3 regions of the Paenarthrobacter sp. AB444 genome follow, and region 3 is predicted to be linked to each of the others. Evidence: riboswitches for the same ligand, from Rfam matches in the RefSeq annotation. Region 3 holds a riboswitch; each other region holds the start of a gene.

Region 1 (10,036 bases), on a different contig from region 3:
TTTTACCGTCTTCTGGCGGAAAAGCTCGACGACGGCGGCGCGTCGTCCGCGCGCCCGGCACCTGTGGATCCGGCCGGCCCGGTAGCGGTCCTGAGGCTGATTGAACAGGCCCGGGCGCTGGCTTCAAAACATTTTTTGGGAAAGGCGTAACCTCCACGGGTTCCCCAGCGATGTAGGGGGAGTACGGGCCACGCCCGCACGCTGATCATCCGGCAGCCACCCAACAGCTGCCGGGGCAATCCCAAAATCGTTTGTCGGAGGGTTTTATGTCCTTGTTCACTGTACTTGCCACCAGCAAAGTCGCCGCAGGCGTCCTGGCTGCCGGAGCTGTAGCTGTCGGCGGAACCGGCGTCGCTGCCTTCAATGGCGCCCTTCCCACTGAAATCCAGCAGACCGCGCACGATGTCGTGGGTGCCCCTGCCCCCATCGCCGAGCAGAAGACGGCTGAAGCCACCGCCGCTGCCGAAACCGCCAAGGCGAAGGCAACCGACGCCGTCGAGACCGCCAAGGCAACCGCAGAAGACGCAGCCGAGGCCGGCAAGGCCAAGGCAACCGACGCCGTCAACGACGCCAAGGCTGCCGTGGAAGACGCTACGTCGCCGGAAGCTTTCGGTCTTTGCAACTCCTTCCTCAACGGTGGCCTCAAGGCCGACACCAAGGTTGCCGGTTTCAAGTCCCTGGCCATTGCCGCCGGTGGCGAAGCCAACGTCGAGGCACACTGCACCGCAGTCGTGGAAGCCGGCAAGGCTGCAGGCTTGAAGGCTGACGGCAACGCCAAGGCTGACGCCAACGCCGACGCTTCCGTAAAGTCCGAACTTCCGGCCACCCCGGCGGTTCCGGCAGTTCCCGCTGTTCCGTCGACGCCCGCGGTTCCGGCAGTTCCTGCCGTCCCGGCTGTGCCGTCGCTGCCCAACCAGGTTCCCACTGAGGTTCCGGCTGTCAACGGCGCACCCGTCGATTCCGTCCGCTAAGCAAGCAGCGGTTACGGTTTAAAGGCAGGGCTCCTTGGCTTGATGACAAGGAGCCCTGCCATATAACGCGGGATGGAGGCGTCCACGGGTGCTTGAACCCTTGGCTGACGAATACGTGCAGGCGGATCACGATGATCCAGCCCTGCTCTTTACGGCTGCCTACAACGCTTTTTCCGGGCCGGTTTTCGGTTACCTCAAAGCCCGCGGCGTGGACGATCCCGAAGCCGTAACGCAGGATGTCTTCCTTGCCCTGTATCCCAAGCTGGACTCCCTCCACGGCGGGCTGCAGGGCGCCAAGACCTTGCTGTTCACCATCGCGCACGCCCGTCTGGTGGACCATTACCGGAAGCGTGAACGGACCCCCGACTCCATGCCGTACGAACCGGACTTCGATGCCCGCCGCTCTCCATCGGCTGAAGAGCAGGCATTCGGCAGGGCTTCCGGCCTGGGGGTAACGGAACTTTTGGAGGACCTCGCCGAGGATTACCGGGAGGTCCTGGCACTGAGGGTCGTCGCCGACCTGTCGGTGGAAGAAACAGCGGACATCATGGGCAAGTCCCAGGGTGCCGTGAAACAACTGCAGCGCAGGGCATTGGGCGCACTGAAGAAACGTGCGCTACTAAGGAACGGCACATCATGAGCGAAAACACCGCACCGCGTCGGCGGAACGACCAGCAGGCCATCGACTCCCTGCTCGCGGACGCCGGGATGGAGGACAACTCCGCCCTGCGCACTGAACTTCTCGAACTGCGTTCCCTGGCCAACACCGCACCGATGCCCTCGGACGCTGTCCGCGCCCTGATGGTGGGTGTCCCCGCGGCCACGGAGTTGATGCCCGCCGTCGCTGTTGAGGTGACGCAGCAGGCTGCTCCTGTGGATGAACTGGCCGCACGCCGCAGGAAGAAGGGGCGCGCCGCCGTCGTCGGTCTTGTCGTTGCGGCATCGCTGGCAGGTGGTGCGACAGCGGCAGCAGCCTCCGAAGGCGGGATTCCGGGAGCCTTCCAGCACATCGGCGCGGCCATCGGCTCGGTGGTTTCACAGTTGACCCCCGGCTCGGGCAACGCTCCCCAGGCCCCGGTGCCCGCAGGTACGACGCCGGTGCAGGACCCTTCCCGCCAGGAAAGCCAGCCGGCCGTTGTTCCGAACCAGCCCACTCCTGCCCCAGCGGCTCCCACGAACCCTGCCGGGACACCTCACGCTGATCCGCAGGCCACCCCGGGCCACGGTCAGTCCCAGGCCCCCAAAGGTCCGGGCACCGATCCGGGCAAGGGCATCCTCCCTCCGGCTCCGTCGCTGCCCGTCACACCCCCGGACCTTGATCCTTCCAAGCTGGATCCCTCAAAGCTCCGCCCCTCGGACATCCCGGTTCCGGAGCTTCCCACACTGCCCGCGAAGTGACACTTAATGACAGTGTTCGGCAGCAACATTGTCATTAACTGCCAACTCGGCGCGGCTTAAACCACGACGGCGGGGTGCGGCTTCGTATGGAAGCCGCACCCCGCCGTCGTGGTTGGCGTGCTAGGCGGAAACCAGGCTGTGCCAGTCGTTGACCAAGGGCAGGTTGTGCGCCTCGGAAACGGAGTGGTGTGCCACGTGGCCTGCAGCGATGTTGAGGCCGGCAGCCAGGGCAGGGTCGCGGTCGAAAGCGGCCTTGACGCCCAGGTTGGCCAGTGCCACGGCGTAGCGCAGGGTGACGTTGGTCAGTGCGTACGTGGAGGTGTTCGGAACAGCGCCAGGCATGTTGGCAACGCAGTAGAAGATCGAGTTGTGGACCTTGTACGTCGGTTCCTGGTGGGTGGTGGGGTGCGTGTCTTCGAAGCAACCGCCCTGGTCCACGGCGATGTCCACCAGGACCGAGCCCGGCTTCATGCGGGACACGAGATCGTTGGTGACCAGCTTGGGAGCCTTGGCGCCCGGGATCAGGACGGAGCCGATTACGAGATCCGCGTCGATGACTGACTTCTCGATCTCGTAGGCGTTGGAGGCAACGGTCTTCAGGCGGCCCTGATAGAGGGCGTCGAGTTCGCGCAGCCGGTTGATGTTGATGTCCATGATGGTGACATCAGCACCGAGGCCCAGCGCCATGGCGGCGGCGTTGGTTCCCGCAACGCCGGCACCCAGTACAACAACCTTGGCCGGACGCACGCCCGGTACGCCGCCCAGGAGGACGCCCTTGCCACCGGCCGGAGCCATCAGGGAGGAAGCGCCAACAACCACGGACAAGCGGCCTGCGACCTCGGACATCGGAGCCAGCAGCGGAAGTGCGCGGCCTTCCTGCACGGTCTCGTAGGCGATGGCGGTGACGCCGGAGTTGATGAGCTCGGCGGTGAGCTCGGGCTCTGCGGCGAGGTGCAGGTAGGTGAAGAGGATGAGGCCCTTGCGGAAGCGGTGGTACTCGGCCGCGATGGGCTCCTTGACCTTCATGACCATGTCGGCGCGGCCCCAGACGTCATCGGCCTCGTTGACGATTTCTGCGCCGGCGATCGAGTATTCCTCGTCGGTGATGCCCGAGCCCAAGCCTGCGCCGCGCTCAACCAGAACGGTGTGTCCGTGGGTGCGGAACTCGTGGACACCGGCGGCCGTGATGGCTACGCGGAACTCGTTGTTCTTGATTTCTTTGGGGACGCCGATGATCATTTGCTGGCTCCATCGTTAGCGGCCTGTTCGGCCGAATATGTACTGCGGGCTGTGATTCCAGAATAAATCCGGCTGTGAGGCAGGCGACATGAATACCGGAGCGGCCCAAGGACCAAACGCCGGAAAATCAAGGAATTTTCGCCGGGCTGTTCGACATTTGTCGAGCACTGGAGCGTCAAGTGTCGCCTGGTGTTGGTACGCTGTGGAGGATGCAGCAGGACGTGGAACAGATCGTTGAACGCGTGGCACTTAAGCTCGGGCGCGGACTATCCCTTGAGGATCTCGACGGCGTCCTCCTCGCCTACAGCTCCAACCAATCCCATGCCGACCGCGTCCGCGTGAATTTCCTCCTGAGCAAGCGTGTTCCGGGGGACGTCAGCGCCTGGCAGCTCTCACACGGCATCGCCACAGCGGTGCGTCCCGTGGTGGTCCCGGCCAACGACGAGCTGGGGATGCTGGGACGTGTGTGCGTGCCGCTCCTGGTCCGCGGTTTCCGTGTGGGGTACTTATGGGTCCAGCAGGACCTTGAGGAGCAAAGCGCGACGGCGATCCTCGCCCAGTTGCCCGGCGTGCGTGACGAGCTGGACCTGTTGGCGGGCTTGCTCCTTGACTCCAACACGGCCGAGTCCGAGTTCCGGCGCAGGCGTGAGCAGGAGTTCCTCTCGGCGTGCGGCGGGGAGTCGAACGCCGTCGCCGCTGTAGCGGGCTGGAAGGAGATCCAAGGCCGCGGTCCATGGCAATTGGTGACCGTCCTGGACGCGGACGGTGCCCGGTCCGACGTCGACCCCATTGCCGCAACCCTGACGCATCGCTCTGCCGCGCTGCAGTCGACCATCGGCGTGAACGCCGCCTTGTTCAGTGCGGGTACGGAAACCCACTCGGTGGTCCTCTTCCGCGAATCCGGTGGCCGGGCAGACCACGCGCAGGTTCTGGTCCACTACCAGCTGGAGCTCGCCAAGCGTGCCGGCAGGACCGTGGACCGCGTCATCCTGGGGATCAGCGAACCGTTCCAAGTCATCAGGCAGCTCGCGGGGGCGTACCGGCAATCCAAGGTTGCCGCGCAGGCCGCTGCGGTGGACCTGCAGCTGGGGGAGTTGGTGGACAGCCGGGCGGTCGGGGTGTACCAGTTGTTCGATCGTCTGCTGGCCCCGGGTGGTTGGGACGACACCGGCTCGGTGCATTTCCGGACCCTCGAGGATCAGGACAAGAACGGCGAGCTCCTGCCGGTCCTGGAACTCCTCTACGACAACGACGGCGCGGTCCAGGATGTCGCCGCCAAACTTCACCTTCACCGCAGCAGCATCTACAACAGGCTGGGCCGGATCCGCCAGCTTATCGGTGCTGATCCGCTCAATGGTGCCATTCGGCTCGAACTGCATGCTGCCCTCAAGGCGCGGCGCTGGGCAGGCAGGCCAAGGATCTGAGGGCCTCTTGAATCAGGGGCCATTAACCACATGAGGCAGGCACCCGGCGTGGGTGCCTGCCTCATGTGTTGGCTAGGAACGCCTTAGGCGCTGGCAACTCCAGCGGCCCCTTCGGCGTCGGAACGTGGACGTGCGGCTGCTGCTGCAGTACCGGCTGTGCCATCCGGTGTGGACTGTGGTGCGGGGCAAGCGGATGCTCACTGCAACACATCCCGGGCAGCACCAAGGAGCGATTCCAAGGTGGATGCTTGCGGCTTCGGCGTGTTCGGGTTGCCGGTGGGCCGTGGCTTGGAGGTCTCCGTTGGCGTGGGCGAAGGCGTGGGAGTTGTGGTGGGAGTGGGCGTGGTGGTCGGCGTTGGCGTCGCCGGGGGCGTGGTGACCGTGTCCGACGGCACGTCGCTGGGAGTCGGCGCGGGCTGGGCCGGAGTCGTTCCGGGCGCAGGCGTCGAGGTCACGGGCGGTGCAGCAGCCGGGGCTGCCGCCGAAGGTACCCAGACCGGCGCGGCCAAGGAGACGTGCGGTGAGGGAACCGACGACGGCGAAACGGCCGCAGGTGCCTCCGGGACCGTTGCCGGCTGGCCGGCTTCGGACGAGGCTGAACCCGATGACGACGGGGACGAAGCCGTGGTGTAGGACGTCCGTGGTGCCGGTGCGGCGGAGCCCGATTGGCGGTCTGCGTTGCTGCCGCCGGCTTGGCTTGTGGGTGCTTCCTGCCCGAAGAAGGGAAGATGCAAGGCCTGGCCCACGGATCCTGCGGTCAGGGCGAGTCCCAGCGCGCCGGCAACAACTGCCATGCGCTGGCTCATGTGCTTCACGGACGCGGCTTTCCGCAGGACGGCTTGGGGTTCGCGGCCGAATGTCGAGGTCGCGGCGAGGCCCGCAGCGTTAAGAGGAGCTGGCGTCTTGGGTGCAGCTGCGGCGACCACGGGTATGGCCGCGGTGGCCGGTTCTGGAACATCCTGCTTGACCGGTGCATCCTGCTTCGGGCGCACGGACTGAACTGTATCCGCGGGCTGGGCCACGTCTTCTTGCCGGACGATGGGGATCGCGGACGTTGGAGGGCCCGGCGTGGTTGAAGCGGGGGCTGCGGCCCGGGCGGCCTCGACAACCGGGATGGCCGCGGTCGCCGGTTCCGGGAGCACGGATTTCGCTGCCGGGGTTTCTGCCGGCTCAATCACGGCGCGGGCTGCCCGTTCCCGCTCAGCGGCACGCGCGGCGGCGCGCGTGGTGGGAGCGGCTGCGGCGGGCGCCTCTACCGTGGGCGACGCAGTGGTGGGAATCGCCGCGGTGGCGGGTTCCGGCGTCGTACTTTCTGTACCGGTGACCTGTCCGCTGGGTTGGGCCCGACGGCGTCCGGTTGGCTTGGTGCGCTCGCGTTCGAGTTGCGCGCGGCGCGTGTTATCCATGGTTGGGGACATGGTTGTGCCTCTCAACGCCTGCGAGGTTAGCTGTCGGGTTCGGACGAGGCCGTCCGGCCGCTGGTTGCGGCTTCACCCCAAGGGCTTGTGGAGAAAACAAGCCCGGAGAACTGTGGGTCCCCCGTCTCTGCCGCGGGTCTGGCGGATCCTGGATTGCGGCAGAGCCCGGCGTCAATCCAGAAGCGGCCCAGCGGAGATTCGGGTCGCCCTACGACCGTACAGTAGCCGGAAAGTAAAGTCACATTAATGTAACGGGCGGTACGTCCGCCCGCTTCGAGAGGGTTCTACCGCTTAGGCTTCGGGGCGCCAAAGTCCGGAAGGCACTAGCCTTGGGCGCCTACTGGCCGGTAGACATGAGCTATGGACCTGCCTGTGATGCCGCCCGTTTCGCCCATGCTCGCCAAGTCTGTCCCGAACATCCCCGACGTTGGGCATTACGAGCCCAAGTGGGATGGGTTCCGGACGATCGTCTTCAAGGACGGGGACGAGATCATCCTGGGCAGCCGCAACGAAAAGCCCATGACGCGCTACTTCCCGGAGCTCGTTGAAGCCCTAAAGAAGAACCTTCCGGACAAATGCGTGGTGGATGGCGAGATCATCCTGATCCAGGGCAACAGGCTGGAGTTCGAGGTGTTGCAGCAGCGGATCCATCCCGCGGACAGCCGGGTGCGGATGCTTGCGGAGAAGACGCCGGCGTCGTTGGTGGCGTTCGACCTTCTTGCCCTGGGCGAGGAGGATCTCACGGGAAAGCCCTTCGCCGAGCGGCGCGCGGCCTTGGAGAAAGTCCTCGCCAACGCTGAGCCGCCGGTGTACGTCACGCCCGCGGTGACTGACCTGGAGCGGGCCAAGGAATGGTTCGTGCAGCTTGAGGGAGCAGGGCTCGACGGCGTGCTGTCCAAGCCGCTCGACGGCACCTACCAGCCGAACAAGCGGGTGATGTTCAAGACCAAGCATGAGCGGACAGCCGACTGTGTCGTGGCCGGCTTCCGGTGGCACAAGACCGCGAAAGTTGTGGGCTCGATGCTCCTGGGGCTTTACGACGACTCGGGCCGGCTTCATCACGTTGGCGTCGTGGCATCATTCCCCATGGCAAAGCGGGAGGCCTTGGTGGCTGAACTCGAGCCGTATCAAGTGGATTTTGCCGACCACCCTTGGGGTGAGTGGGCCAACCAGGAGGCCGGTGGATCCAGGATGCCCGGCGCCCAGAGCCGGTGGAGCGCAGGCAAGGACTTCTCCTTTGTTCCCCTCCGCCCTGAGCTGGTCATCGAGGTGGCGTACGACTACATGGAGGGCGACCGGTTCCGCCACACGACGCAGTTCCGTCGGTGGCGGCCGGACCGGACCCCCGAAAGCTGCACGTATTCGCAGCTTGAGGAGCCTGTGGAGTACGACCTCGGGGAGATACTGAGCCTCCCGTAGGGTCGCTGCCAAGCACGTTGCCAACCCGCTGTTGCGTCGCTGGCCAGCAACGCAACAGCGGGTTGGCAACGGAGTTAGCTGTGCCGCCGGGAACTACTCCTCGTGCCCCTGGTCGCTGCTCATGCTTCCTTCGGCAGGAGGCGTTTCGCCTGGGGGTACCCCTCCACCGGGCTCGAGTCCTGTGACGTTTCCGTCCAGGGGATCGGGGTTGGCTGAGGCGGCGGGATCGTCGTCCTCGTCCTGGCGCATATCGGGATCTTCGTGGATGCTGTCCGCCTCGGCCGTGGTGTCGATGGGGCCGGTTGCGCCGCTCACGCCGAAGGTCCGGGGATCGTCTTCCGGGTCATAGCTGGTCATGATGCATCCTTTCGTAAGCAAACTTACTAATCCGCTTGCCCCGCCAGCCTAGCCTGATCCGGCGGCACCCAACAAGGGCACCCCGGTGAGTACCGTCGTCGTGCGTTAGCTCTCAGCGGTGCTGCGTTGTTGCGGTGACAAAGCTCCGGATGGCATCCGCCACGGCCTTGGGCCGCATGTGCTGGGCTACGTGGCCAACCCCGGGAATCTCCACCAGGCGTCCCTGCGCCACTGCCCGCGAAAGCCGGAGCGACCACTCTGGCCCCGCCACGTGGTCGCGGCTTCCGCGGAGGATCAGCACCGGGGCCTGTACCCGGGAGAGCCGGTCTTCGGTGGGATACTTCATCATCACGGGCAGTTCGGTGAAGTACCAGCGCGGCCCGCACTTGAGGTAGTCGGTAAACACGATCCAGTTGGAGGAGGGGCTTTCGCGCAGCAGCCCGTCCAAACCCAAGGCGATCGACTGCCGCAGGATGTTCTTGTGCCTGGAATCGACCACAGGACCCATCAACACCACATGCCGTGCACTCTCCGGACGATGCAGGGCCGCCTCGATAGCGAACTGCACTCCCATGGAGTGGCCCACGAGGATGTACGAGTCGATCCCGCACGATGCCAGTGCTTCGGCAATGAAGGCTCCGTAGTCTTCGACCTCGAGTTGCCGGTCCGGCCGCGGCGTCCCGGCGAAACCGGGCAGGTCCAGGGAATAGGTGGGCGCGCTCGCGGCGAGCACGGCGTGCAACCTCGCCAGGTACCGGTGGGAGACCCCAATGCCGTGGATGAGGATGTAGGCGGGGGTCGCCTCCGGCGCAGCGCCTGGCGATGGCGTGCCGTCCGTCCACAGGATGCGTCCGGTCAGGCCCAGGACCTCGACGTCGGCTGACAACAGTGCGGTCATGCGGGCCAAACCAGGTGCGGGATTCTCGAAGCCATACCGCTATTGAACCGCATCCGGCGCGAGGGGCGATTACTCCCTGGTTGCGTCGTCCGATTCGGTGGGGTCCGCTGCCGGATGTGAAGCGTCAGGTGCGGCCGCAGCATCAGCGGCCTCCCGGCGTCGTGCGATTTTCGATTCGGTCCACATGGTGACCGCGACGAAGACTGTGCACGCAAACATGAACGTCGCCACGAAGTTCAATCCCATGGCTGAGCCCAGGGGTATGGCAAGGGCCAGCGCGGCCAAACCAGCCACGATATGCCACCCCTTGAAATTGCCCACCGATCAAGCGTAACCCCGGCCTTTACGGGTGCCCGCCTGTTGGCTGGGATCGTTGCTTGATCCTTATCACTCGGACACTTTCACTCGCTTTTTGCGGCCTCCGCGGCAGCAGTTTCAGCCTGCTTGCGCTTCTGCGTTTCCAGCCAGGACATGATGGCGGCCTGCCGGATCCGGCGATGCGTTCCCCGGTACTCCACAGGAATCTCGCCGCGGTCGGTCATGTTCCGCAAATAGGTATGCGAGATCCCGGCGAGCTCCGCCGCCTGCGAGGTGGTGAGCATTTCCTCCACGCTGCTGACGGTCACCGTTTCGCCCCGCCCCAGTCTCGCCAGGAGGTCGACGACGGCGTCGCGCGCCGCGTCGGGCAGCCGATGGACCGTGCCGTCCACGAACACCGTGATGTCGTCGCTGTCGTTGAGGGACCGCGCCAAATTCCGGGCGTCGTCGGCGGGGAGGCCCGCTGTGACCCGGGGAGCTATCAATGCCATGGCAGAAGCCTAGCGGTTGGGAAGGGAAGAACTTACTCCGCGTCCAGGTCCGTTTCCAGCAGCTTCACCAGGGCATCCAGTGCTGCCTCGGCGCCTTCACCCT
Region 2 (10,036 bases), on a different contig from region 3:
TGATGTAGTTCAGGCCCCACTTGATCTGGGTCTGGTAGTTGGTCTGCCAATCCGCACCGGCAGAAGCCATCTTGCCGGCCGGAAGCGACTGGACAATACCGTAGGCACCGCTGGAAGCGTTGGTGGCAGTGGTCCGCCAACCTGATTCCTTCTCCCACAGCGTGTTCAGTGCCGTCATCTCAGAGGCGCTCCAGCCGTAGCTGCCCAGAATGCTGGCAGCATAGGCCTTGGCAGCAGCGGGGTCGTCAACAGCCTTGGGGGCTGCAGCGGCGGCTGCGGCTTCTGCGGCGGCGGCAGCAGCGGCGTCGGCTGCCTGCTTGGCGGCTGCGTCAGCGGCAGCCTTCTCTGCTGCGGCCTGGTCGGCAGCGGCCTTCTCAGCTGCTGCCTGTGCAGCGGCGGCCTGGTCGGCAGCTGCCTTGTCAGCTGCTGCTTTGTCGGCTGCAGCCTTGTCAGCTGCTGCTTTGTCAGCGGCGGCCTTGGCGGCAGCAGCCTTTTCGTCAGCGGCCTTCTTGGCTGCGGCGGCTTCTTCAGCGGCCTTGGCGTTGCTGGCCTCGGCGGCGGTCCGGGTCTCGGCAACGCGGCTTGCCTCGGGAAGGCTAAGCGCGGCGTTGGCGGCTGTTCCCAGGGATGCAACACCCAGTGCGGCGGCAATAACGCCGGCCACTACGGGCATGCGGTTGCCGGACTTGCCCTCACGGGCGGCCTTTTTGAGGACGGTCTGCGACTTCTTCAACGGGGAGTCGTTCTGGTCGCGGTGACGCGCGGAAGGGCGCGTCTGATCGTTAAGTTCAGACATGTGTGATTACCTCTCAGCGCCTGCGGAGTTAGCTGTCGGGTTCGGATGAGGTCATCCGGCCGCGCGTCACGCTGCGGCTTCACCCCAAGGGCCGGCAAATGCCTGGGCCCGGAGACTCTGGGTCCCCCGTCTCTGCCTCGGAGTAAGAACGGACTCCGGGAAGTGGCAGAGCTCGGCGCATCCCGGATGCGGGCCCTTTTGAGCGACCCACCCTTTCGACGGTACAGGAGGATTCCGCAGAAGTCACATTTAGGTAACAGAGATCACGACGCCGGTGAGTCGCCTTGCCGGTTTCGTTATGTGCGGTTGCTGATGGCGACCGGCAGCCGGACGGCGAACTCCGTCCGCCCGGGTTTGGACGTCACCTCCACGCTTCCGCCGTGGGCTTCGACGATGGACTCGACGATTGACAGGCCCAGGCCGGAGGTCCCTTCCGACCCCGATCTTGCGGCGTCGGCGCGGGCGAACCGGGAGAAAATCCTGCCCTGGAAATCTCCGGGAATGCCCGGCCCGTTGTCCGTTACGGTAACCACTGCGCTGCCGTCTGCCGAGAGCATCACGCCGGTGACCACCGTTGTTCCGGGATCGGTGTGTTTGCGGGCGTTGGAGAGCAGATTGGCCAATACCTGATGCAGCTGCGTGGCATCGCCACGCACCGTGATCGGTTCGTCCGGCAAGGTCAGCTGCCAGATGTGGTCCGGGGCCATGACTTTCTCGTCGCTTACGGTCTCGATCACCAACTGCGTCAGGTCCACGTCCGTGACCTTCACCGGTTGGCCTTCGTCCAACCTTGCCAGCAACAGCAGGTCCTCCACCAGCGTCGTCATGCGTTCGGACTGGCTCTGGACCCGGGCCAAGGACTTCCTGCCGTCGTCGGTGAAGTTCTCGGTCATCCGCAGCAGCTCGGTGTAGCCACGGATGGCCGTCAGCGGCGTCCGCAGTTCGTGCGAGGCATCGGCCACGAATTGCCGCACTTTTGTCTCGCTTTCCTGGCGGGCCTCCAGCGCCCTCGCGACGTTGTTCAGCATCTGGTTCAGGGCGTGGCCTACGCTGCCAACTTCAGTCCCGGGATGGGAGGCCGACGGCGGTACACGCACCGCAAGTGCCACCTCGCCGGCGTCGAGAGGCAGTCGCGAAACCTTGGTGGCGACCTCGGAGAGCTGCTCCAGGGGCCGCATGGTGCGACGGATGATCACAGTTCCCACCAGGCCGATCACCACCAGGCCGCCAAGTGACACCAGCACCATGGTCCAGACCAGCGAAGCCTCCGCAGTCTGCTTGTCCGCCAGTGGCAGGCCCGTGACGATCACGTCGCCGTAATTGGTTTTGACGGCCATGAGCCGGTAGTCGCCGTTGGACAGTGAGCGGTCCACGGGACGGTCCCCCGTCGGCAGCGCCAGGAGGACCTGCTCGTCGGCGGAAGACAAGGAAACGCGGTTGCCCCCGGCGTCGATCAGCCCGGAGCTGCGCACCGTTGATCCATCGATGCGGGCGCTCAACGTACCGGCCGCCTGCCCGCGGGCCTCCAGCGGGTCCGGGCGTCCTGTCGGCGAGTTCGGAAAGCTCGACGGCGGCCTGCCGAAGTCGTCAGCGCGGCGCGACGCCTGCTCCAGCTGCCTGTCGAGCTGCTTGTTGAAAACCATGTCCATCGAGGCGTAGCTGACCAGCCCGACTGCGCCGCAAATGGCCACCAGCAAAGCCATGGCCACCAGGACCAAACGCGTACGTAGATGCCATGTGGAAGGATTGAGCCAACTGTGCTGCGGGCTCCTGGCAATCCCCGAGAGTGTGCTCAAGGCCTAGTCCGCAGGTTTGATGACGTAGCCGGCTCCGCGAACGGTGTGGATCATCGGCGGGTGGTTCGCTTCGATCTTCTTGCGGAGATAGGAAATGTAGAGTTCGACGATGTTGGCCTGGCCGCCGAAGTCGTAGTCCCACACCCGGTCCAGGATTTGGGCTTTGCTGACAACCCGTTTCGGGTTCTCCATGAGATAGCGCAGGAGCTCGAATTGGGTTGCCGTCAGCGCAATGTCCTCCCCGGCACGGGTCACTTCCCGGGTGTCCACGTTCAGGGTCAAATCACCCACGACGAGCTCGGCGGTGTCCATCGCGGCGACACCCGAGCGCTGGACCAGCCTGTGCAGGCGGAGCAGCACTTCCTCCATGCTGAAGGGCTTGGTGACGTAGTCGTCGCCTCCGGCCGCCAGACCCACAATGCGGTCTTGCACCGCGTCCTTGGCTGTCAGGAACAGGGCAGGCACTTCCGGGGCGAAGGCTCGTATCCGGTTGAGGACTTCCACGCCGTCAAAACCGGGGAGCATCACATCAAGCACCAGGACGTCAGGGCGGAATTCCTTGGCGACCTTGACGGCTTCGGGCCCGTCAGCGGCCACGCTTACTGACCAGCCGGCCATGCGGAGGCCCATGCTCATGAGTTCGGCAAGGCTCGGCTCGTCATCGACCACCAAGGCGCGGATTGGCGAGCCGTCGGGGTGCGTGAGCTGGGGAAGGTTGTTTGTCATGGAGTGCGGGGATGCCATGTGACAACTCTCCATTCTGCTGGTTTGCCGGCGCTGAGCCGCTCCTGTGAGGACCCTGTGAAGTCAACACTAGCGAGGTGGGAGTCCGCACACACAGGAATTCTCAGGTCACAGGAGCAACTGCTCCCCAACACAGCTTCCGCACAGCCACGGCACCGACGCTGGGCGTATTCGGACATCCACAGACAAGAGAGACCACCATGAGCGAGCAGAAATACCCCGAAAACCAGCAGTTTTCCCGCACCCCGGGGCCGCAGCCGCAGCAGGGACCGACTCCCGCCAACCGGCCGGCCGAAGCCGCATGGCCGCAGCCTGCCCAAACTGCCGCGCCCAACCCCGGATCATCTTGGGGCTGGGGAGAGCCTCAACCCGGCCAGAACCAAAGCAGCCAGCCCGGCAACAACGGGCCGTCGGCAGGGTGGGGCGCGCCGTCGTCGGAAACGTCGGGGTCCGGATGGGGGTCGGCGCCTGCAGGCAAGGACAAGACAGGCGCGCAGAACCGGTGGAGCGTCAAGAGGACGCTGATAGTGGCCGGTGTTGCCGTGGTGGTAGCGGCAGGCACCGCCGCCGGCTTCTACTCACTGGGCAATGCAGGCTCTGCCGATGCTGCCAACGTTCCCTTGGGTCAGGCCGGTGGATTGGGTGGACAGCAGGGCCAGGCAGTGCCCGGACAGGGACTGGGGCCGGGCGGAACAGGGCAAGATGGAACCGGCCAGGGAATGCCCGGTCAGATGCCCGGTCAGATGGGCGGAATGGCACCGGATGGGTTCGGAGGGGGCTTGAACGCCGCCATCCACTCGGAATACGTCATTCTCCGCGACAACGAATACGTGTCCATGGCCGATCAATTGGGAGTTGTCAGCGAGGTTTCTTCGAACTCGTTGACCGTCAAGAGCACCGATGGATTCACGCGGACATACGTCCTCGGCTCGGACACAGTGGTTGCGCAAGGTACGAGGCAGCGTGGCAGCACCTCCAGCAGCCTCACCGTAGCCGACATCACGTCAGGTGCCACGGTCCGGGTCACGGCCTCCAAGAGCGGGGACAGTTACGATGCGACCTCCGTGCGGCTGACCACCGCAACGTCGTCCACGGGGCAGGGCTCCACGTCCGGCTCAGGGACGACGTCCTGAGGAAACGGGCGCTTGCCGCGCCCGTTTTCATCGCTTTTAACAGATCGCGGCCAAAAAAATCGAGATCGGCCCCGGCGCCGATTGGACAACAAATGTTTCAGATCGTGAGATTCCGCAGGGAAAGCGTTGCCGTTCCTTAAGGTGCGAATGATGCCTCATCAGCCGAAGAAAATTCACTGGAAGGCGAATATTTCTTCCACACGCCGAATCTCATGGCGTTCATTTCAGGAGTCCGCGGAATTGTGATTTGCCGCACAATAGACCTCTACGTCTCAAAATGTGGACGGTTCTGAGCTTTGTTACTTGCGTGTTGCCTTTGTTACGTTGCACACTTCCAATGTGAACAAGAACTCAACAGCACCTGCAGCCGCAGCAACCTGGTCCAGCACACCCGCTGGCCATGATGACCGCTGTTGTCGAATGCAAGCCTAACTTTCCACCCCAAGAAGTTTCAGGCATTCGCCCCCTAGCCCAGCGTTGGGCGCCCCTCCCCAAACTCATTGCGGGGACATTCAGCATTCGAAGCCGCGATGACGGCTATTCACTTTTGAGGTAAGCACTCCATGTCAGTTGCATCCGGATACGTCCACATCTCCGTCCGTAACGCCAACAAGGCCGCATCGAACGCAGGGCTCCGCCCCGGCTTCGGCAACCGCCCGGGCTACTCTCCTGCTTCGCAGGGTGCCGGCCAGCAGGCTCCCGGCTACGTGCCCCAGGGCTACAACCCCAACTCCTACGGCCAGTTGCGTGCAGTACCCACCACCGAGCCGGCACCCGTTACCGCCCCCACGCCGGTGATCGCACACTCGGACAGGCTGCGCCCCGTTGCCAACGACAACGTGGCCCGTGGCTTCGTCCTCTACATGGGCATTGACGAAGAGACTGCGGCCGCGGCTGGAACTTCCATTGCAAAGCTCGCCCAGGAAATCCGCGCCTATGCGCAGTCCCTGGTGACCGGTGCCGAGAGCTACGCGGCCGTCGCCGTCGCCCCCGCCGGGGCACCCGGCTCCGCCCTCGACGTCGTACGTTCCACCTTCGGCGACCCCACCGTGGCCTCCCGCCAGCGCGCTGAAGCTCCGCGTCCGGCGCCCCAGCAGGAAGCCCGCCCCTCCGGCGTGCTGATCGATCTTGCCCGCCGCGAGGTACACCTGGATGGTGAGTCGCTGAACTTGACCTTCAAGGAGTTCGAGCTCCTCAACTACCTGGTTGAAAACGGCACGCGCACCGTCGGTCGCGATGAATTGCTTGAGGGCCTGTGGCGCAACGCCGAAGAAGTGCCGAACGAGCGCACCATCGACGTCCACATCCGCCGCCTCCGTTCAAAGCTGGGCCGCCTGGCCAACACCGTGCGCACGGTCCGCGGGCAGGGCTACCGCTTCTACGAGCACCCCGAGGTCATCGTCTGGGCCGCTCCGGAATACTCGATCTGATCTTTTGACTGCGAAAGCGTCCGCCCTCCAGGGCGGGCGCTTTCGCGTTGTCCGGCCAGTGAGCATGTGCCTTCGCGGCTATAGGGTTATTGCATGAGCGACCACCACATCAAGCGACTCGTGATCATGCGCCATGCCAAGGCGGACTGGCCTGTGGGCGTGCCGGATCACGAGCGTCCCTTGGAGGAGCGTGGTCATCGCGAAGCGCCGCTCGCCGGGAAATGGTTGCTCAAGCACGGCGTAGTCCCCGATTTCATCCTCTGTTCTTCTGCCCTGAGGACCCGGCAGACGTGTACCTGGGTGTGCGATGAACTGGGGGAGAAGGCACCCACGCCCAAGCTCGAGGACGGACTGTATTCCGCCTCGGCCAACCGGATGCTGACTGTGATCAACCACGTTCCTGACACCGTGACAACGTTGATGGTGATATCGCACATGCCGGGCGTTCAGGACCTCGCCATGCACCTGGCTTCCCGCGACTCCGACCACGACGCCTACATGGATGCCGCCACCCGGTACCCGACCAGTGCCTTGACAGTCATGGAGACAGAGAAGTCCTGGGCGGAGCTCGATGGGCAGGATGCCCGGTTGACGCACTTCACGGTGCCCCGGCACTAGCGCCGGCTACTGATCCAGTTGCTCCGCGGCTGCCTCCCGCAGCAATCGGACAACGTGCCTGATGTTCGGGCTTGCGGTCATGGTTTTCCGATACACAATGCCAACAGAGCGCTGCTGGGTGGGTTTGACCACGGGGATGGCCACGACCCCCTGCGGCAACGGCGGCCTGCCCAGCCGGGGGACCAGAGCGACCGCCACCCCTTGTTCCACCATGGCGATGTGGGTGGAAAAGTCGGGGTCGTAAACGCGGATATCAGGCACCCGGCCCAGCCCCGCAAAGATCTGCAGAAGGGCCTCGTTGCAGATGGCCCCCGCCGGGGTGCTGATCCAGGTCTCGTCCAGCAGGTCTTCACGTTCGACGGCGGTCCGCCCCGCGAGTGCGTGCGTGCTGTTGACCAGGACATCGGCCTGGTCGATGCAGAGGTCTTCGTGGACCAGGTTCTCCGGGATCACCAGCGGGACCGAGTTCCAGTTGTGGACCACCGCAAGTTCTGCTTCGCCTGAGGCGACCCGCTGCACGGCTTCGCGCGGATCCTCGGCCAGGACGGTGATTTCCAAGGCGGAGTGGGTGGCGGCCATGCGGCCGAGGACCGGTCCTACCAGCCCCCGGCATGCCGTGGAGAAAGCTACCAGCCGCAACAGCCCGGATGGCTTGGCCGGATCGGCCAGCAGGGTCGCCTGGAGTTCCTCGAGTTCGCCCATGATCCGTCGGCCGTATCCTGCCAGCGCCAGGCCCCGTTCCGTCAGCAGGACGCCCCGGCCGTTTCGCTCCAGGACGGCAACGCCTGTTTGCTTTTCGAGTTTTTTGATCTGCTGCGACACCGCGGAGGGGCTATAGCCCATGACATCAGAAGCCGCTACTACCGAGCCGTGCTGCTCCACGGCGACCAGGGCCCGCAGAGCCGAAATATCAATCATGAAGCAAATCTACGTGGTTTTATGCTGAATTCAATGCTGGTGCTTCATCCAGAAGAGCGTCAGAGTGTAGAGGTGAACCTTCGCCACTCTGCCCTCGCCGTTCTTGTAGCTGTCCTCTGGGGCGTCAACTTCGTCGCCATCGACCTCGGCCTGCACACGAACGGCCGGGATGTCCCGCCGCTGCTTTTCGTGGCCATGCGCTTCGTGCTGGTTGTTTTTCCCTTCATCTTCTTCATCCGCAAACCTGACGTCGGCTGGAAGGCGATTGCCGGCGTCGGGCTCTTTATGAGCGCGGGCCAGTTCGGCCTGCTTTACCTGGGCATGGCACTCGGAATGCCCGCCGGTTTGGCCTCGCTGGTGCTGCAGGCGCAGGTCCTGTTCACCATCCTGCTCGCGGCTCGGTTCCTGGGGGAGAAGCCCAGCCGACGCCAGTTGCTTGGCGTGGTGCTGGGCATCGTGGGGCTGGGTGTGGTGGCGGTCGGACGAAGTGCCGTGGCTCCGGTGCTTCCGCTGATGATCGTGCTGGCTGCAGCCCTGTCCTGGGCAGTCGGAAACGTGGTGGCCCGGCATTCGAAAGCAGCCTCCGGTCTGGGCCTGGTGGTGTGGTCCGGAGCCGTGGTGCCGGTTCCGCTGGCCGGGTTGTCCTTGGTGGTGGATGGTCCGGGAGTCGTGTGGGCAACGCTCACCGACCTGCAGCCGGCTACCGTCCTCAGCGCCGTGTACACCGCAGTGTTCGCGTCGTTGGTGGGGTACGGCATCTGGAACCGGCTGTTGTCGCTGTACCCGAGTTCCGACGTCGTTCCCTTCACGCTCCTGGTTCCGGTGGTGGGCATGACGGCCGCGTGGCTGGTCCTGAACGAAATCCCGACGCCCGCCGAAATCACGGGAGGGGTGATCCTGCTCCTGGGTGTGGCGACGGCGGTGCTGGGCGCCTCGCGGAAGCGCCCCGGCACACCCGTTGTGAGGCCCGCTCTGCGCGTGTGAGCCGTGCGTAAGGCCGCAGAGCGGGCCTCACAACGCGGCGGGAGTCAGCGCTTAGGGGATGGCTTGCGTTGGGATGAAGCGCTCGACGCCGGTCGCTTGGCTGGGGTCGTTGGCATACGGGCTGCCGGGCGCTTGGCTGCCGGGGTTGCCTGGGGTGCGGGGCGCTTGGGGGCGGGGGTTGCGGGGCGCCTGTCGGGGCGTTGGGCCTGGGCGCCAGGACGTTGCTGGCTGGCCGGACGCTGGTTGGATTTCCGCTGGGCCGGTGCCCGTTTCGCAGCAGGTGTCGGCCGTTTCACAGGTGCAGCCGCCCGCGATCCGAACGACGGCAGCACGGCTCCGAGGAACATCACGGCCAGTGTTCCCAGTCCTGCAGCGACTGCCACGTAGAAGTAGATATCGGAGTCCTTGGTGCTGATGGCGCTGCCAGTGCTCACTGCACCGCCCAAGGCGTTGGCGTCCTGGGTGAACGCGATGCCCCACATCCGCAGGAAGGCGATGCTGCAACCAATGAACAGGCTCGTGCCGACGGCGCCGAGCAAGATTACGAAGTAGCGGCGCCGGTTGAAGAGCTGAACGAGGGACGCGAGGTAGCAGAGCAGCACGCTCCCGAGAAACAGGTACAGCACCAGTTCTTCGAGCACCACCGCTGCAAGAACCAACAGCGCCAGTGCGACAAAGGCGGACACCACCGCAAGCTTCCCGCTGTTCCCCATGTGACGCATGAGGTTAATCATCGCCGACCAAGTGGCCGCGCCACGCCGTCGTACATTGCAGTTGGATACCGTTGTGAGGCCTGCTCTGCGTCCAATGGGCATGCCATGGAACGCAGAGCAGGCCTCGCAACGCGTTACTTGATGACGTACCCGTGCATGATGGTCATCACCGCGGCCACGCTTTGCTCGCGGGTCCGCTCGGGGTTGTAGGTCTGCCGGTCCAGGCCCACCACGAAGATGGCTCCGAAGATAGCCGCTTCAAGACTGCCCCGGGCAATGGACGTATCCACCGTGTAGCCGGCCGCGACGCGCTCCACGGCGGAACCAATCACGGCCAGGAGTTCGGCTCGAAGCTCGGCAAAGACGGCGCTCCATTCACCGGGGGTCCGCCAGTTTTCGCTGACCCAGAGCCGGGCGAAGGAGGGGTAGTCGTCCATGAACTCCATGGCCTGGCCCACCATGTTCTGCATGGACTCCAGGGGGTCGCTGCTTTGCCCCTGGACGTCCTGGAGCCTGACCAGCATGATATCCACGCCGTGCCGCAGAAGCTGGGCGATGAGGTCCGACTTGCTGCCGAAGTTGTAGTACACGGTCCCCTTGGACACCCCGGCCGCGGCCGCGATCTCGTCGACGGTCACTCCCGCCGCACCACGTTCACCGATGAGTTCCATGGACGCCTCGAAGAGCCGCTGCTTGGTGGCGTTGGTGCGGCCCGGACGCAGCTTCTTCCCAGCAGTTCCGGCGGCGGCCGGCTCGGTGGTGCTCATACTGCGATCTCCGGCTTCAGGGTCTTGAGGGTCCACATCTTGTGTTTGCGGACTGCCAGTGTGGACAGTGCCGCTCCCAGCAAAGTGTATCCAAGCAGGCCCAGCACGGTAGGCCAGATCATGCTGAGTTCACCGCC
Region 3 (10,036 bases):
GTTCCTGAAGGCCGATTTTGTGCTTCCGGTGAACGTGCCAAACACGCTGCCCGGGGAGGCTATCCACGGCCGAAAAAGTTAGGTAATGTTCGAATCACCGAATGGCCGGCCAACGTGTCCAACAACACAATCCGGCCATTTGTTTGCGGCCGCTTGGGGAACTCGGACGCGATCCCACGCGATGCCGGAAGGCACAAACGTCAAGGAGGAACCAAGCAGTGTCACACGCGCCTGATTCCGGCACGGAACGCACTACCACCGTGGTCATAGGTGCCGGCCTGTCCGGCTTGGCAGTTGCCAGTGAACTTAGCCGCTACGGCGTGGGGTCCATCGTGGTGGATGGCTTCGGCGCCTTGTCGGCCACCGGCCCCGCCGTCCATACGGGTATGTTGCAACGCTGCGAGGTCACCGATCCCGCCTCCATCCAGGAACGCAATGAAATCCTCCGCCACCTGCGTAACTACGCGGCCAGCCACCATCTGGACGTCCGCAACACGACGAGGGCCGTGCGCCTCGATTTCCTGGGCGCAGACGCCTCCCAGCACATCGCCCACGGACTTGCGGCGAGCATGACCCGGAACGGACTCGGTGCTTCAGGTCCCCTTGAATCAGCACCCCGCCAATGGGCAGTCCACACAGCCAATGGAATCCTCCTGGCAGACCATGTGGTGGTGACGCGTTGTGCGCAGAGTCAACTGCGGCGGATGCTGGCCGAACTGGGTATCGCTGTGGGACAGAACCTCGTAGCCGCCATGCGTGCTCTGGGGATGCACCTGGTGGGCGTGGGAGAACTCATCACGCCGACGCCCAAGGAAGTACTTCGCCAAGCCAAGGCAGTAGGCCAGGCCATCTCTTCAAAGGTTGCGCTGCCCGGCGGCCCGGGAATCGCCATCGCCTAGCTGCGCAGGCGGTGGCGCTGCAAAACCGATACTTAAAGCCCAAAGGCCGGTGTCTTTCGAAGAATCAATCTTCGGAAGACACCGGCCTTTGCGTTGAAGCGTGAGGCTTATGCGCCAGCGCGTACGTAGGTGATGGGACCCGTCGCGGTCAGCCAGCTGATCGGGTGGATGCCCGTCTGGTTGCCGTTGATGCCACCGCTGATGGCCTGGCCGTTGCCGATGTAGATGGCAACGTGGCCGGACTGGACGATCATGTCGCCGGGCTGGGGGTCGCTGACAACCTTGCCGTAGTTCAGGAACTGCATGGGTGCCAGGTCGCCAACAGGGATGCCGGCGGAGCCGAGGGCCCGCTCAACCATGGCGGTGCAGTCCTGCATGATGCCGATCTGGGCGTAAGCCGAGGCAACCATGGCAGCGTTGACGCCACCGGCTGCAGGAGCAGCAGCCACCGGAGCGGCAGCAGGAGCGACAGCGGCGGGAGCAGCAACTGCGGCCTGGGCGGCAACAGGAGCCGCAGCAGCAGTGACGGTAGCGGTCTTGGGGGCAGGTGCCTCAACGACCGGAGCCGGCTTTTCGATGACCGGAGCTGCAACGGAAGCAACTGCGGGACGCTCAAAGTTGATGGTCGCCGTCGAAAGGGCGGTGACAACCTTGGTGGGAGCCTCGGAGGCGGTCTCGGCGACCGTGGCGGGGCTGGAGTCGCGCTGGGCCGGAGCCTCGGCTGCGTGGGCAGCTACGGAGCCGGTCAGAACGAGTCCGGAAGCTGCTGCGATAACGGCTGCCTGGCGGCCAGCGCCTGAAGCGTTGCTGGCAACGGCCTTGGAGATGGAGATGAACGGATTAGGACGTACGCTGTCCGCCTTACGACGGCCGCGAAGAATGCGTGAAGACATGAAAGAGCCTCTCCCGATGCCTGCGAGGTTAGCTGTCGGATTCGGATGGGAGTCACCCGGCCACTATCTCCCGCTGAGCGGAAGCTTCGTGACTTCACCCCAAGGCACGCTCGTAAGCGGCCCAAATTGGGTTCCCCGTCTCTGCCGTAGGTTTGTCTGCGAACGGATTCCGGACTGCGGCAGAGCTAGGCAATCAGGCCGGAAGTGCCTGCTACGTGGAACAGGCACAGGTACCACCGTACGCGATGATCGCCACGAAGTCACATTTAAGTAACGGGAACCGTTGCTTTGGCGTGTCGCGGTAACCGAACCGAGATATTCGCAGCTATGTAGAAAACCCCGTTATTCCGCGGATGCGGGGCCTTCAGGGTCATCGGAGGCAGCGAGTTTCCTGCGCGCTGTCACCGCGAGGAAGATCACGAGCGCCACAGCCACTGCCGCAATGACAACAATGCTCCACGGGAACGGCTGGGACGCGTCCGCCGCGGGTGCGCTGCTCCCCGTTCCAGGAGGTGCCGACCCCACCGACGGGACCGTGGCCGACGTCGCCGATCCGGACGGTGAGGCAGCCGCCGTGCCGCTCGCCGCCGTCGTGCTTCCTGCGGTGGCCGTGAACTTGAAGGTCCCCTCGATCGGGTGCGAATCGGAGCTGACGACGCGCCAAACGACCGTGTACTCCCCCGCAGGCGCGCCCGGGCGCAGCTTCTGCACAGCTTGGCTGTCGATGATTTCCACGGGTCCGTCCGCCCAGTTCTCGCCCCCGGCGGTTACGGTGACGCCCGAACCGATGGCCAGGGGCCGGTTGTTGAACGTAATGGAGACCGACGCCGGTACTTCAGCCACGGTGGCACCGTTCGCCGGCGCCGTGGATTCCGCGACGTCGTGCGCGGACGCCGGTGCCGCGGAAAACAGCAGGGCAGAGGCGAAGGCAAAGGCGGCGACGACGGCGGCCAGAAGCGGACGGATGGTACGCATGGGGCGGTTTCTCCTAGTGTTGGCTTCCTTACAGACTAGGGGAATGGTCCGCAGCCCCCACATTCCACGGCATAGGATTTGATAGCACACTCCCCCCAAAACCCGGAGACCTTCATGCTTAAACAAGGTTCTGCAGTGGACCGCTACTTCAAGATTTCCGAACGTGGATCCACGTACTCAAGGGAAATCCGCGGCGGTTTCGCGACATTCTTCGCCATGAGCTACATCGTTGTGCTGAACCCGCTGATCCTCTCGGGCGCCGATTCCAGCGGCGCGTCCCTGGGCTTCACCGCGGTGGCGGCCACCACGGCGTTCGTTGCCGGCATCCTGACCATCCTCATGGGCGCCTGGGCCAAGCACCCCTTCGCCGTGGCCACCGGGTTGGGTGTCAACGCCTTCGTAGCGGTCACCGTCGCCTCGCATCCCCAGCTGACCTGGCCGGACATGATGGGCCTGGTGGTCCTCTCGGGTGTCACCATGCTGATCCTGGTCCTCACAGGGTTCCGCACCGCCGTGTTCAAGGCAGTGCCCGAGGCCCTCAAGACCGCGATCGTGGTGGGCATCGGCCTGTTCATCGCCCTGATCGGCCTTGTGAACGCAGGCTTCGTCCGCCGCATCCCGGACGCCGCGGGCACCACCGTTCCGTTGGGCCTCGGCGTTGACGGCAAACTCATGGGCTGGCCCACGCTGGTCTTCGCCGTCGGTTTGATCCTGACCATCGCCCTGGTGGTCCGCAAGGTCCGTGGCGCTATCCTGATCGGCATTGTCGTCTCCACGGCGCTGGCCGCCATCCTCGAGTTCACCCTTCACATCGGGCCCAGCTTCGACGGCAAGAACGTCAATCCCCGCGGTTGGTCCCTCGTGGCGCCCACCCTGTCCGAATGGGGCGCTCCGGACCTTTCCCTGATCGGCAAGGCAAACCCGTTCGGCGCCTTCCAACACCTGGGCTTCATCGCCGCCGCGCTGCTGGCCTTCGTGATCCTGCTCAGCATCTTCTTTGATGCCATGGGCACCATGGTGGGCTTGGCAAACGAGGCCGGGACCGTGGACAAGGACGGCAACATTCCCAATGTGGACCGGGTACTTCAGGTGGACGCCCTCGGTGCGATTGTGGGCGGTGGAGCGTCGGTTTCCTCCAACCAGATCTTCGTGGAGTCCGGCGCGGGCATCGGCGAAGGCGCACGGACCGGGCTCGCCTCAATCGTCACCGGCGTTCTCTTCCTCATTGCCATGTTCTTCACGCCGCTGATCAACCTGGTGCCCTTTGAAGCCGTAGCTCCCGCACTGGTGGTAGTGGGCTTCATGATGGTGTCCCAGGTGGGCAAGATCGATTGGCAGGACTGGGGCGTCGGCATTCCCGCGTTCCTGACCATTGCCCTGATGCCGTTCACCTACTCCATCGCCAACGGCCTGGGCGCCGGCTTCATCTCCTTCGTCCTCATCCGCACTTTCCAGGGCCGTGCCCGCGAAGTCCACCCCCTGATGTGGGCTGTGGCTGCGGCGTTCCTGCTGTTCTTCGGCATTGGAACTGTGGAGGAGTTGTTGGGCGTCAAGTAGCCCTGCGTCGGGTTGGCATTCCGGTATTTCAGACACTCTGGACCCGGAACTGCTGTTTTAAGCAGTCCGGGTCCGGTGTGCTTTAAGCATGCAAACCAGCCACATCACCGTAGATGTCAGCCCTTCTCCGTGGACCGGCCGTTTCGACGGCGACGGCGCGGAACATCGCCGCTGGTGGCAGGCCATCACCCCGCACACGCCCGAAGCTGCGGACGCAGCCTCGCGTCCCGCCGTCGTGCTTGGCTTCTGCAGTGACGCCGGCGTCCTCCGCAACAAGGGACGCGTGGGGGCCGCTGCGGCTCCGGCCGCCATCCGCTCGGCGCTTGGCCCGCTGGCCTACCACCTCGACCGTGACGTGTTCGACGCCGGTGACGTGGTTGTGGAGGGCGAATCACTGGAAGCGGGACAGGAGCGTGCCGGCCGCGCCATTTCGGAATTGCTCGACGCCGGTAATCTCACCGTGGTGCTGGGCGGCGGGCACGAGACCGCGTTTGCCAGCTACCTGGGGGTGGCGGGATCGGAGGCCGTGCAAAGTGGCCAGCGACTCGGTGTGCTGAACCTGGATGCCCACTTTGACCTGAGGGACGAGCCGGTACCGAGCTCGGGCACGCCGTTCCTTCAGATGGCCCAGGCGGAAGCTGCCGCCGGGCGGGAACTGCAGTACGCCGTCGTCGGAATTTCGCAGCCGAACAACACGCCCACGCTCTTCGACATCGCGCACCGCCTCGGCGTGAAGTACCTGCTGGACGAGGACTGCTCCTCCGAAGCCGTCGAGGCATTCGTTGCGGACTTCCTGCGCGGCATCGATGTGCTTTACCTGACCATTGACCTTGATGTGATGCCGGCTTCGGTGGCTCCGGGAGTCAGCGCGCCTGCGGCGTATGGCGTGCCACTGCCCGTCATCAGCGCAGTGTGCCGACAGGTTGCAGCCAGCGGAAAGCTGCTGCATCTGGACGTGGCTGAGCTGAACCCGTCATTCGACATCGATTCCCGGACCGCCAAAGTTGCGGCCCGGTTGGTCAACACTTTGCTCACGTAGGCCTGTTGCTGGCGCCATCCTCCGCTTAGCCTGTGTGGAGGGAAGGATGGCGATGCGCGCAGTTCCTGTGCAGGAGAAGTGGGCCTGGGTATCCGGGCTAATCGCGGTTGGACTGGGCCTGGCGGCCCACATGGCGGCAGGCGGCAGTTCGCCTGCGCTCCCTGTGCTCCTCGGACTCGCTGCGTTGTGTTGCCTGGCGGCGGAACTCCTGGCGCGCTGGGTGCATGGGCCCTTGATCCTGCTGCTGGTCTCCGGCGTGGCCCAGCAGCTCTTGCACTTTGGCTTTGCCGCCTTTGGAGGATACTTCCCCGGCAATGGATGGTTTGAGCACCTCCACGGCGCCGGGCAGGCTCCGGGTGATCTGACGGGGGTGGGGGCCTCGAACGGGGGGTCGCCACACATCATGCTCTACACGCACACGGCGGCAGCCATCCTGACCCTCATTGCGGCCGCAGGCGTGTCCGCGCTGGCCCGGCGCGCGTCGGTGGCCCGTCATGCGTCGGTGGCCCGCCATGCGTCACCAGCCGCAACCAAAAGCAACACCGCGTAGCGCGGAGAAAGCTCGGGAAACCAACGTTGGACCTGCCGCTGCGGGGTGCCTAGTGTCGTTTGCACGTGGTGTGCCCGAGAGGCCAGGGAGCTGCCTGCAAAGCAGCGGACGCGGGTTCGAATCCCGCCACCACGTCTGCTGGGCTCGCCTCGGTCATCGCCGCCCCCCCGGTCTGCGCCTCCGCCGAGTTGGCACTTAATGACAGTGTTTTGTCCAAACATTGTCATTAAATGCCAACTCGGTGCGCCTGAGACACGGGTCACTCCCTTGCCAGTCATCTTACAAATATTCGGCTTTCACCGACTATGATTGATGGGTCGCCCTCGCATGCGGCAAGTAATAGGAGGCCCCCCATGACCCCTGCAATGACTGCAGAACGCGAAATCCGTCTGTCCTTTTCCCGGGCAGACGAAATCCACGACGGACTCGAGCAAGCCGTGGATGCACTGATCAAGAACGCAGCGGCAGACGCCAACTGCGGCATTCTGGTGACCAGGCACGAACCCGGCACCTACACCGTGGCGCTGGACGAATCCGTTCCCTTCGGTCAGACCCACGAAGCACTCGCTGCCTGATCGGCAGCGACAAAAACCGGGGCCCGTTCCCTTCCGCCACTACTACCTGCGGAAGGGAACGGGCCCCGGTTTCTGTTTAAGCCACACCTAGGCGCGGCGGAGAACCACGCCGTCGGACTTCATGAACAGTTCCTTGCCCTCTTCGGTGACACCCGGGCCGGAATGCTCAAGCCACACCACGTTCCCGCTGCCGGAGACTTCCTCGACCCGACCGGCTGCGATGACGTGGGCGTACTTGACCACTTCCACCGTGTCGCCGACTTTCAGCATCTTCCAATCCGAAACCGTTGCCGAGTGAGCGTTTCGCCTGGACAGGACTGCTCCGCGTGCCTTCATTGAACTTCTACCCCTTTGTGGATGTTCTCTGTTGTGTATTGAGTTGTGGACGGTTGACCGTCAAGCCCACGACATCTTCGGCGTGGACGTGACGTACACCATAAGTTCTACTACATTTGCCACGCCCCGGTGCCTGCGTTGCGTACAAAGACCGGGGCGTGACAAATTTGCGCCTCAAATGAGGCATTTATTCGACGTCAGGCCAAAATCCCGACGGCGGATTCGGCGGCCGCGCGGACCGCACCGGAGCCGACCAAGCGGTCAGCCGCTTCGAGTTCGGGCGACAGGAACCGGTCCGTACCCGGCCCCTGGACCACTTCACGAAGCACCTCAAGCACCGCCGCGCCCGCAGGACCCGGGGTGAGTTCGCCGTCGGACAGCTGCGTGCGCATGTCGATCGCGCGGGCGCTGGTGACAAGCTCGACGGCGAGCACGCGCCGCAGGTTCTCAACGGCCTTGCGCAGCTTCCGGGCCGCGTGCCAGCCCATGGACACGTGGTCTTCCTGCATGGCGGAGCTCGGGATCGAGTCCACCGACGCCGGGACCGCGAGGCGCTTGTTGTCCGAGACCAGGCCGGCCTGGGTGTACTGGGCGATCATGAGGCCCGAGTCCACGCCCGGATCGGCAGCCAGGAACGCCGGAAGTCCATGTGAGCGGGCAGGATCCAGCATGCGGTCCGTACGACGCTCGGCAATGGAGCTGAGGTCGGCGACCGCGATGGCCAGGAAGTCCAGCACATACGCGACGGGGGCGCCGTGGAAGTTGCCGTTGGAGGTGACACGGCCGTCGGGCAGGACCACCGGGTTGTCGATGGCTGCGGCCAGTTCGCGGGAAGCGACCAGGGCTGCGTGGTCAACCGTGTCGCGGACGGCACCGGCAACCTGGGGTGCGCACCGCAGGGAGTAGGCGTCCTGGACCTTGGTGTCGTTGATCCGGTGGGATGCAACGATCGGCGAGTTAGACAGCACGCGCAGCATGTTGTCGGCGCTGGCGGCCTGCCCCGGGTGCGGACGCAGTGCTGCGTGCAGTTCGGGCAGGAACACTTGGTCCGTGCCGAGGAGGGCCTCCACGCTGAGCGCGGCGGTGACATCGGCGGTCGCCAGCAGCATGCGCAGGTCCGCGATGGCCATGAGCAGCATACCGAGCATTCCCTCGGTGCCGTTGACGAGCGCCAGGCCTTCCTTCTCGGCCAGGGTTACCGGCTCGATGCCGTGCTGCGCGAGCAGCTCAGCAACAGGTGCCTTGCCTGCGGCCCCATACAGTTCGCCGTCGGGCCCTGTTGCTTCGCCTTCACCCATCAGCACCAGCGCGCAGTGGGACAACGGAGCGAGGTCGCCGGAGCAGCCGAGCGAGCCGAACTCGCGGACCACCGGGGTGATGCCGGCGTTGAGGACATCCACCATGGTCTGCAGGACCACGGGCCGGACGCCCGTGCGGCCGGAAGCCAGGGTCTTGGCGCGGAGGAACATGATGCCGCGGATGACTTCGCGTTCCACGGCCGGACCCATGCCCGCCGCGTGGCTGCGGATCAGTGACTTCTGCAGCTGGGTGCGGAGTTCGTTCGGGATGTGGCGGTTGGCCAGGGCACCGAAACCCGTTGAAATGCCGTACGCCGGAACCTCGCTGGTAGCCAGGCCGTCGATGTGGGCGCGGACCTTGGCAACGGTGTCCAGGGCGTCCTGGGAGATGGTCACCTTGGCGTCGTGGCGTGCGACGGCGACGACGTCTTCCGGGGTCACGCCGCTGGAGCCGAGGGTGACGGTCAGCGGTTCGTGTGTTGTCAGAGTCATTTATTTGCCTTCATTCATGGGGATGCGGACGCCGCGTTCGTGGGCGACGTCGATGGCGCGTTCGTAGCCGGCGTCGGCGTGGCGGATGACGCCCATGCCGGGGTCGTTGGTCAGCAGTGCGGTCAGTTTCGCCGCGGCGAGTTCGGTGCCGTCGGCCACGGAAACCTGGCCGGTGTGGATGGACCGGCCGATCCCGACCCCGCCACCGTGGTGGATCGACACCCACGTCGCCCCCGACGACGCAGCGGTCAGCGCGTTCAGCAGCGGCCAGTCAGCGATAGCGTCCGAACCGTCCTTCATCGCCTCGGTCTCCCGGTACGGGGAAGCCACCGAACCGGAGTCCAGGTGGTCACGGCCGATCACGATCGGGGCCTTGACCTTACCCTCAGCCACGAGCCGGTTGAACAGCAGCCCCGCTTGGTGGCGTTCGCCGTACCCGAGCCAGCAAATACGCGCCGGCAGGCCCTCGAACTCGACCCGCTCCGCGGCGGCATCCAACCACTTGTGCAGGTGCTTGTTCTCCGGGAACAACTCCTTGATCGCCTCATCCGTCACACGGATGTCTTCCGGGTCCCCCGACAGGGCGACCCAGCGGAACGGGCCCAGACCCTCGCAGAACAACGGCCGGATATACGCCGGAACGAATCCCGGGAACTCAAACGCCCGGTCATAGCCGCCCTTGCGGGCCTCATCCCGGATCGAGTTGCCGTAATCGAACACCTCAGCCCCGGCGTCCTGGAACTCCACCATCGCCTGCACATGCCTCGCCATCGACGCCTGGGCCTTCTTAGTGAACCCTTCCGGATCGGCTCCGGCTTCGGTGTGCCACTCCTGAACCGTGATGCCCTCGGGCAGGTAGGACAGGGGGTCGTGGGCGGAGGTCTGGTCCGTGACCACATCAATGGTCAACTCGCCCGCCTTGTGGCGGCGGAGCAGCTCCGGGAACACCTCCGCGGCGTTACCCACATAGCCTACGGACCAGCCACGACGCTCAGCCTTAGCCGCATTGACCTTCGCGATCGCGGTGTCCAGGTCCGTTTCGACCTCGTCCAGGTACCGCTTGCCGGCACGGCGGCGCAGCCGGGTCTCGTCCACATCCACGATCAAGCACGCACCATCATTCAAGGTCACCGCCAGCGGCTGCGCCCCGCCCATGCCACCGCACCCACCGGTCAGGGTCAGGGTCCCGGCCAGGGAACCCTCCTCCGAGCCCTCCGGCGCGGGCGCCGGGTGCCGGCCCTCAGCAGCAAGCTTGCGCCCGACGGCGGCGAAGGTTTCGTAGGTGCCCTGCAGGATGCCCTGCGTGCCGATGTAAATCCACGAACCCGCGGTCATCTGCCCATACATGGTCAGGCCCTCAGCCTCCAGACGGCGGAACTCAGGCCACGTCGCCCAGTCCCCCACCAGGTTCGAGTTCGCCAG

Evidence for each region. Region 3 has a riboswitch for cyclic di-AMP ahead of PQ627_RS06135 (NlpC/P60 family protein). Riboswitches for the same ligand answer to the same signal wherever they lie in the genome.
Region 1: another riboswitch for cyclic di-AMP. It lies ahead of PQ627_RS14320 (hypothetical protein); the one in region 3 lies ahead of PQ627_RS06135 (NlpC/P60 family protein).
Region 2: another riboswitch for cyclic di-AMP. It lies ahead of PQ627_RS12940 (hypothetical protein); the one in region 3 lies ahead of PQ627_RS06135 (NlpC/P60 family protein).

What each region holds. Positions count from the first base shown of each region.
Region 1 is NZ_JAQZBY010000011.1:67,597-77,632, forward strand. Features, by position in the region: gene PQ627_RS14290 (Gfo/Idh/MocA family protein) at 1-150, shown strand, start outside; gene PQ627_RS14295 (hypothetical protein) at 267-971, shown strand; gene PQ627_RS14300 (RNA polymerase sigma factor) at 1,060-1,611, shown strand; gene PQ627_RS14305 (hypothetical protein) at 1,608-2,369, shown strand; gene ald (alanine dehydrogenase) at 2,490-3,608, opposite strand; gene PQ627_RS14315 (PucR family transcriptional regulator) at 3,818-5,032, shown strand; gene PQ627_RS14320 (hypothetical protein) at 5,230-6,438, opposite strand; cyclic di-AMP (ydaO/yuaA leader) riboswitch at 6,454-6,604, opposite strand; gene PQ627_RS14325 (ATP-dependent DNA ligase) at 6,811-7,869, shown strand; gene PQ627_RS14330 (DUF6480 family protein) at 7,963-8,226, opposite strand; gene PQ627_RS14335 (alpha/beta fold hydrolase) at 8,339-9,124, opposite strand; gene PQ627_RS14340 (hypothetical protein) at 9,194-9,445, opposite strand; gene PQ627_RS14345 (helix-turn-helix domain-containing protein) at 9,526-9,933, opposite strand; gene PQ627_RS14350 (HPr family phosphocarrier protein) at 9,966-10,036, opposite strand, start outside.
Region 2 is NZ_JAQZBY010000009.1:180,884-190,919, forward strand. Features, by position in the region: gene PQ627_RS12940 (hypothetical protein) at 1-796, opposite strand, end outside; cyclic di-AMP (ydaO/yuaA leader) riboswitch at 802-960, opposite strand; gene PQ627_RS12945 (sensor histidine kinase) at 1,093-2,592, opposite strand; gene PQ627_RS12950 (response regulator transcription factor) at 2,596-3,336, opposite strand; gene PQ627_RS12955 (hypothetical protein) at 3,537-4,469, shown strand; gene PQ627_RS12960 (winged helix-turn-helix domain-containing protein) at 5,033-5,899, shown strand; gene PQ627_RS12965 (SixA phosphatase family protein) at 5,993-6,517, shown strand; gene PQ627_RS12970 (LysR family transcriptional regulator) at 6,524-7,435, opposite strand; gene PQ627_RS12975 (EamA family transporter) at 7,508-8,419, shown strand; gene PQ627_RS12980 (hypothetical protein) at 8,464-9,132, opposite strand; gene PQ627_RS12985 (TetR/AcrR family transcriptional regulator) at 9,267-9,899, opposite strand; gene PQ627_RS12990 (YhgE/Pip domain-containing protein) at 9,896-10,036, opposite strand, start outside.
Region 3 is NZ_JAQZBY010000003.1:183,569-193,604, reverse strand. Features, by position in the region: gene PQ627_RS06140 (FAD-dependent monooxygenase) at 219-899, shown strand; gene PQ627_RS06135 (NlpC/P60 family protein) at 1,007-1,792, opposite strand; cyclic di-AMP (ydaO/yuaA leader) riboswitch at 1,796-1,960, opposite strand; gene PQ627_RS06130 (copper resistance CopC family protein) at 2,135-2,767, opposite strand; gene PQ627_RS06125 (NCS2 family permease) at 2,882-4,324, shown strand; gene hutG (formimidoylglutamase) at 4,413-5,363, shown strand; gene PQ627_RS06115 (hypothetical protein) at 5,416-5,913, shown strand; tRNA gene PQ627_RS06110 (tRNA-Cys) at 5,978-6,048, shown strand; gene PQ627_RS06105 (hypothetical protein) at 6,267-6,488, shown strand; gene PQ627_RS06100 (hypothetical protein) at 6,576-6,824, opposite strand; gene hutH (histidine ammonia-lyase) at 7,022-8,614, opposite strand; gene PQ627_RS06090 (urocanate hydratase) at 8,615-10,036, opposite strand, start outside.